2 linked regions of the Frankia casuarinae genome follow. The protein of the gene in region 1 binds, or shares a complex with, the protein of each later gene. Links are inferred from orthologs where the notes say so. Each region holds a gene or a part of one and is shown in the gene's direction. Other genes may lie near its edges.

What was found.
Region 2: the proteins of secY (region 1) and secA are in contact, whole or in part, in a crystal structure (PDB 3DIN), measured with the Thermotoga maritima proteins. The link is inferred for Frankia casuarinae from one-to-one orthologs. Residues at the interface, in WP_004081795.1 of Thermotoga maritima: Glu108, Gly109, Glu110, Glu111, Ala236, Glu237, Arg238, Arg239, Ile240, Thr241, Ile242, Gln243, Tyr244, Ala245, Arg246, Arg247, Val248, Thr249, Gly250, Arg251, Arg252, Val253, Tyr254, Gly256, Ala257, Ser258, Thr259, Tyr260, Leu261, Pro262; in WP_004082002.1 of Thermotoga maritima: Glu261, Ala262, Arg263, Lys300, Ala301, Arg302, Thr303, Ile304, Ile305, Leu323, Tyr324, Asp325, Pro326, Val329, Ser330, Tyr333, Ile336, Lys340, Phe345, Val349, Glu363, Phe364, Tyr374, Ser375, Gly376, Gly377, Glu393, Ile395, Thr482, Ser483.

The regions. Positions count from the first base shown.
Region 1 is NC_007777.1:687,031-690,166, forward strand. What follows is about bases 45-2,868. They hold secY (preprotein translocase subunit SecY), read left to right. Parts: upstream 45-722; coding sequence 723-2,015; downstream 2,016-2,868. Other genes in these bases: rplO (50S ribosomal protein L15), read left to right, coding at 45-461; FRANCCI3_RS03030 (adenylate kinase), read left to right, coding at 2,015-2,668; map (type I methionyl aminopeptidase), read left to right, coding at 2,810-2,868. Outside these bases: more of rplO, read left to right, coding at 1-44; more of map, read left to right, coding at 2,869-3,136. UniProt on the Escherichia coli protein: The central subunit of the protein translocation channel SecYEG. Consists of two halves formed by TMs 1-5 and 6-10.
Region 2 is NC_007777.1:891,226-895,098, forward strand. Bases 215-3,775 are described here. They hold secA (preprotein translocase subunit SecA), read left to right. Parts: upstream 215-590; coding sequence 591-3,575; downstream 3,576-3,775. Other genes in these bases: FRANCCI3_RS03855 (GNAT family N-acetyltransferase), read right to left, coding at 215-289; FRANCCI3_RS03865 (Rv3235 family protein), read right to left, coding at 3,601-3,775. In the rest of the region: more of FRANCCI3_RS03855, read right to left, coding at 1-214; more of FRANCCI3_RS03865, read right to left, coding at 3,776-3,873. UniProt on the Escherichia coli protein: Required for protein export, interacts with the SecYEG preprotein conducting channel.

The DNA.
Region 1 (3,136 bases):
CGGCGCCGGTCGTCCGTGGCCGCGGTCTGAAGGTGCACCACCTCCGGCCAGCCCCCGGCGCCCATAAGTCCAAGATCCGCGTCGGTCGCGGTGAGGGTTCCAAGGGCAAGACCGCCGGACGGGGCACCAAGGGCTCGAAGGCCCGCAAGCAGGTGCCCGCCCGGTTCGAGGGTGGCCAGATGCCCCTGCACATGCGCCTGCCCAAGCTGAAGGGCTTCCGCAACCGGTTCCGCGTCGAGTACCAGGTCGTGAACGTCGCCACCCTCGCGGAACTGTTCCCGCAGGGTGGTGAGGTCACCAAGGCCGACCTCGCGGCCAGGGGCGCGGTGCGGGGCAAGTCGCCGGTGAAGGTGCTGGGCAACGGTGACATCAACGTCGCGCTGCACGTGAGCGCGGACGCGTTTTCGGCCTCCGCGAAGGAGAAGATCGCCGCTGCCGGCGGGAGCGTCACACAGAGCTGAGAGCATGGGTGGGGGTGTGGGCCATGTCACCCCGCTCCCACCCCGGCCCCGCCCGTCCGGACCCCTCGCCAGACGGCCGTGCGCCTCGGCGTCAGCCGTCTCTTGCCGTCCACCATCGCTTACCCATGGTGATGTCGGGACGAGTGGGCCGGGTGTCCTGTTACAGTCGCCTAACCGACCTCGGCGACCGGCCGGGGGAGGCGATCCGCACCGGGCAGGATGTCCACTTCCCGTCGGTCCGCAATCCCAGCAGGAGGAGCCGTGCTCACCGCCTTCACGCGGGCATTCCGCACGCCTGACCTGCGCAAGAAGCTGCTGTTCACCGTCGGTATCGTGATGCTGTTCCGGTTCGGCAGCGTCATGCCGTCGCCGGGTGTCTCGACGTCCGCAGTGAACACCTGCCTGGACTCGGCGAGTGCCGACAGCAGCAACGTCTACTCGCTGATCAACCTGTTCAGTGGTGGGGCTCTGCTGCAGCTGTCCATCTTCGCGCTTGGCATCATGCCGTACATCACATCGAGTATCATCATTCAGTTGCTCGTTGTGGTGATCCCTCGGCTGGAGCAGCTGAAGAAGGAGGGCAGCTCGGGCGAGCAGAAGCTTACGCAGTACACCCGGTACCTGACGATCGCCCTCGGTCTTCTGCAGGCCACCGGCATCGTGGCGCTGGCCCGCAGCGGCCGGCTGTTCCCCAGCTGTTCGGCCGCCATCATCCCGGACACGAGCCTGTTCCGGATCGCGACGATTGTCATCACGATGACGGCGGGTACCTCGGTCATCATGTGGATGGGTGAGTTGATCACCACCCGGGGGGTCGGTAACGGCATGTCGCTGCTGATCTTCACCTCGATCGCGGCAAGGCTTCCCTCCGAGGGCGGACGCATCCTCCAGGTCGCCGGCGGTGTGGTGTTTAGCCTGGTGCTCCTGCTCGGTCTCGCGATCGTCGTGTTCGTCGTGTTCGTCGAGCAGTCTCAGCGTCGCATCCCGGTCCAGTACGCCAAACGCCTGATCGGGCGGCGGATGTACGGCGGGACGTCGACCTACCTGCCGATCAAGGTCAACCAGGCCGGGATCATCCCCGTCATCTTCGCGTCCTCGCTGCTGCAGCTCCCTCAACTCGCCGGGCAGGTATGGAGCAACCGGAGCTTCCAGGACTTCGAGCAAAGATATCTCTCCAGGGGAGACCATCCACTCTATCTGGTGACATACTTCGCACTCATCATCTTCTTCACCTATTTTTATGTTGCGATCACCTTCAACCCAACGGAGGTCGCGGACAACATGAAGAAGTATGGTGGGTTCATCCCCGGGATCAGGCCGGGGAACCCGACGGCGGAGTACCTCAAACATGTACTCGACCGGATCACGCTCCCGGGATCGCTGTTCCTTGGCGTGATCACGGTCCTTCCGTTGGCACTGTTGAACCTGACCAAGGACCAGCCGTTCCCCTTCGCGGGCACGTCGGTCCTGATCATGGTGGGGGTTGGGCTGGAAACCGTGAAGCAGATCGAAAGCCAGCTCATGCTCCGCAATTACGAAGGTTTCCTCCGGTAGTGCGCCTCGTACTGGTCGGGCCGCCCGGTGCCGGAAAGGGCACCCAGGCCGCGTTCATTGCCCAGGCGCGGTCGATCCCTAAGATCTCCACCGGGGACATCTTCCGGGCGAACGTGCGACAGGGAACCGAACTGGGCGTCAAGGCCAAGACCTTCATGGATGCCGGTGATCTCGTACCGGACGAGATCACCATCGGTATGGTCCGCAACCGCTTGGCCGAGGACGACGCGGTCAAGGGATTCCTGCTCGATGGTTTTCCTCGTAACGTCCCGCAGGCCGAGGTGCTCGGGCAGATGCTCGATGGCATGGGGACCCGTCTGGACGTGGTGCTCGAGCTCGTCGTCGACGACGACGAGGTGGTGCGCCGGCTGTCCGGTCGGCGCACCTGTCGGAACTGCGGTCACATCTGGCACATCGACTTCGACCCGCCGTCGGTCGAAGGCGTCTGTGACCGGTGTGGTGGCGAGCTGTTCCAGCGCGACGACGATCGGTCGGAGACGGTCCGCCATCGGCTCGAGGTCTACGCGGACCAGACGGCGCCGCTGGTGGCCTACTACGCCGAAAAGGGCATCCTGATCGGTATCGACGCCACCGGACCGGTGGATAACGTCACCGACCGCGCGCTCGACGCCCTGCGGCACTACGGCGACTGAACCCGTCGGCCTGGTCCGGGCGCGGACCAGGCCGAACGTGACTCCCGTGCTTTTCGCGGAAGATCGTTGGAGCACGTCCTGCGGGGTCGGCGGCTAGCATCGGAAACGGACACAACACGAACACGGACCGGGGCGACGAGCGTGGCGCGACGAGAGCACGTCCAGATCAAGACGGCGGCAGAGATTGCCAAGATGCGGGTTGCTGGCCTGCTCGTCGCGAAGACGCTGGCGCGGCTGCGTGAGGCGGTCGTCCCCGGGGTCACCACGGCCGAGCTGGACGCCCTTGCCGAGAAGACGATCCGGGACGACGGCGGTATCCCGTCCTTCAAGGGCTATGCCCAGCCGCCGTATCCGGCCTCGATCTGCAGCTCGGTCAACAACGAGGTAGTGCACGCCATCCCCACCCGCAAGCGGGTGCTGCGCGAGGGCGATATCATCTCGATCGACTGCGGGGCGATCGTGGACGGC
Region 2 (3,873 bases), 200 kb from region 1 along the record:
TCGCGTCGCCGTCGCCGGAGAGATCCGTCAGTCCGACCGAGGCAAGGAGTTGCTCGGTCGTGGCATCCACCACCGCGAACAGCGCCCCGGTCCCGCTGGCCCAGCTCTGCGGCGACTGGCGTGAGACAAAGTCCACCGCGTGTTGGTACAGATACGGCGTCGGGACTCTCGTCCACCGGCTTATCTCCGGGTCCTGGCAGGCCAGGTGTACGGCGTCGGCGTCCCGGGGGTGCCAGGGGCGCAGATGCAGACGGCCCGCCGTGATCTCCGCCGGTTCGAGAGGTGCCATGCTCCAACCTTGCACCGGCCGCCACCGTTGCCGCCGATCCAGGGCACCCATCCGCGCTCCCGGTCGTTGGACAGTGCGGCGTGGCATGGGCGGACCATGCACGCCGTGTTGTCATCCCGTTCTGGTCGTTCCCGTCCGTACGACCCCTGGCCTCGCTCGCCGGCACCCCTTCCCGTCGCCCGCTCCTCACCGGTCCCAGCCGGAGGAACCGCGCGCGGATGGATGTTGTAGGCGGCTGTCGAAGGGCTAGCATCGTGGGGTCGGTGACCTCGCCGACGCGCCTGCCGGAGGAGTTTCGCCCGTGGTACTAGACAAGATCTTGCGTGCCGGCGAGGGCCGGATCCTGCGCAAGCTCAAGGCGATCGCCGAGCAGGTGAACCTGATCGAGGACGACTTCACCGGCCTGTCCGACGGTGAACTGCGAGGCATGACCGACGAGTTCCGCCAGCGGCTCGCGGACGGGAAGGAGACCCTCGACGACCTGCTGCCCGAGGCCTTCGCCGCCGTGCGCGAGGCGGCGCGGCGCACGCTGGGCCAGCGGCATTTCGATGTGCAGATCATGGGGGGCGCGGCCCTTCATCTCGGCAACATCGCCGAGATGAAGACCGGTGAGGGCAAGACGCTGGTCTCGACCCTGCCGACCTACCTCAACGCGCTGGCCGGTAAGGGTGTGCACGTCATCACCGTCAACGACTACCTCGCCCAGCGCGACGCCGAGAACATGGGCCGGGTCCATCGTTTCCTCGGCCTCACCGTGGGGGTGATCCATCCGCAGATGCCGCCGCCGGTCCGGCGGGCCCAGTACGCCTGCGACATCACCTACGGCACCAACAACGAGTTCGGGTTCGACTACCTCCGTGACAACATGGCCTGGAGTTCGGAGGAGCTCGTCCAGCGTGGCCACAACTTCGCGGTCGTCGACGAGGTGGACTCCATCCTCATCGACGAGGCCCGCACGCCGTTGATCATCAGCGGTCCAGCGGATCATCCGACCAGGTGGTACACGGAGTTTGCCCGGATCGCCCCGCTGCTCGAACGCGATGTCGATTACGAGGTCGAAGAGGGCAAGCGGACGGTGGCCATCACCGAGTCCGGGGTTGAGAAGGTCGAGGACCAGCTCGGCATCGAGAACCTCTACGAATCGGTGAATACCCCGCTCGTGGGCTACCTGAACAATTCGCTGAAGGCCAAGGAGCTCTACAAGCGGGACAAGGACTACATCGTTACCGACGGTGAGGTTCTCATCGTCGACGAGTTCACCGGCCGCGTGCTCCACGGTCGTCGCTACAGCGAGGGAATGCACCAGGCGATCGAGGCCAAGGAAAAGGTCGAGATCAAGCAGGAGAACCAGACCCTCGCGACGATCACGCTGCAGAACTACTTCCGGCTCTACGACAAGCTCTCCGGCATGACCGGTACCGCCATGACCGAGGCGGCCGAGTTCCACCAGATCTACTCGCTCGGGGTCGTCCCCATCCCGACGAACAAGCCGATGGTCCGGCTCGACCAGCCGGACGTCGTCTACAAGACCGAGATCGCGAAGTTCGACGCCGTGGTGGAGGACATCGCCGAGCGGCACGAGAAGGGCCAACCGGTCCTGGTCGGCACCACCAGCGTCGAGAAGTCCGAGTACCTCTCGAAGCAGCTTCGCAAGCGTGGTGTGCCGCACGAGGTGCTCAACGCCAAGCACCACGAGCGGGAGGCGGCCATCATCGCCGAGGCGGGCCGCAAGGGCGCCGTCACGGTGGCGACGAACATGGCCGGTCGTGGTACGGACATCATGCTCGGCGGTAACCCGGAGTTCATTGCCCAGGCCGAGCTGCGCCAGCGCGGCCTCTCGCCGATCGAGACCCCCGAGGACTATGAGGCGGCCTGGCAGGAGGCCCTGGAGAAGGCCAGGCAGTCGGTGAAGGCCGAGCACGAGGAGGTCGTCGACGCCGGCGGCCTGTACGTGCTCGGCACCGAGCGGCACGAGTCCCGGCGCATCGACAACCAGCTGCGTGGCCGGGCCGGCCGGCAGGGCGACCGCGGTGAGTCGCGCTTCTACCTCTCCCTCGGTGACGATCTCATGCGGTTGTTCAACGCGGCCGCGGTCGAGGGCATCATGGATCGGCTGAACATCCCCGAGGACGTCCCGATCGAATCGAAGATCGTGACTCGGGCGATCCGGTCGGCCCAGACCCAGGTCGAGGGGCAGAACTTCGAGATCCGCAAGAACGTCCTCAAGTACGACGAGGTCATGAACAAGCAGCGCACCGTGATCTATGAGGAGCGCCGCAAGGTTCTCGGCGGTGCCGATCTCCACGAGCAGGTGCGTCACTTCGTTGACGACACCGTCGAGGGATACGTGCGCGGCGCCACCGCCGACGGGTACCCGGAGGAGTGGGATCTCGACACGCTCTGGACGGCGCTCGGGCAGCTCTACCCGGTCGGTGTGGTGGCACCCGATGTCGATGATCGAGACGGGCTCACTGCCGATCACCTGCTCGAGGACATCCAGGTCGACGCGCAGGAGGCGTACGACCGGCGGGAACTCGACCTCGGCGACGGCCCCGACAGCGAACCGATCATGCGGGAGCTGGAGCGACGGGTCGTCCTCGCGGTCTTGGACCGCAAGTGGCGCGAGCACCTCTACGAGATGGACTACCTGCAGGAGGGCATCGGGCTGCGGGCGATGGGACAGCGGGACCCGCTGGTCGAGTACCAGCGTGAGGGTTTCGACATGTTCCAGACGATGATGGAGGGCATCAAGGAGGAGTCCGTCCGGCTGCTGTTCAACGTCGAGGTCCAGGTTGCGGGGCAGGAGGAGGCCGCCACGTCGGTGGGCGTCGAGCCGGCCGTGTCCGCTGCTCCCGCACCGCCGGCCGCAGCCGCGACCCTGCCCGCTCCGGCGGTGCCGACGATTCCGGACGGCGCCGGTCCCGTCGCGGACGCGCAGCCCGTTCGCCCCGCGGCGGCCCGTCAGACTCCGCCACCCCCTTCACCGGTTCCGTCCGCACCGCTGCCGGTCTTCGTCAAGGGGCTCGAGCCGCGGCGGCCGACCGGTGGCCTGCGCTACACCGCGCCGTCGGTCGACGGTGGATCCGGGCCGGTCACGACGGTGGATGGCAGGTCGGGACTGGGCCGCCCGGCTGGAGACGGTGCGCTCAGCGCCGCCCGCGGCGAGGCCGGCACGGCGCAGCCCGGTGCGGGCACGCGTCCCGCTCGCAATGCGCCCTGCCCGTGTGGGTCGGGCCGCAAGTACAAGCGCTGCCACGGCGACCCGGCGCGCCGCAACACCGAGTGATCCATCTCCGGGACCGGTGGCCGCACTAACCCACCTGCAGGGTCGTCACCCGCCAGCGTCCGCTGGACGACTCCATGCGCAGCGCGAGTGCGGCCACCCGGGCACCTCGGCTGATGACCGCCGAGACCTCGGCGACTCCGGGGCGCGGTTCGCTGACCCGTACGCTGCGGACCTGACCCCGCCTGCGATCCGTGGTCTGGGCGACGATGCGTTCGAGATCGTTCTGCAGGCGGGGCGTCGTCCATCCGGCGAGATGCGAGGCCGGGCGCACCCCGCCGAGCGTCTCGACGATCGCTCT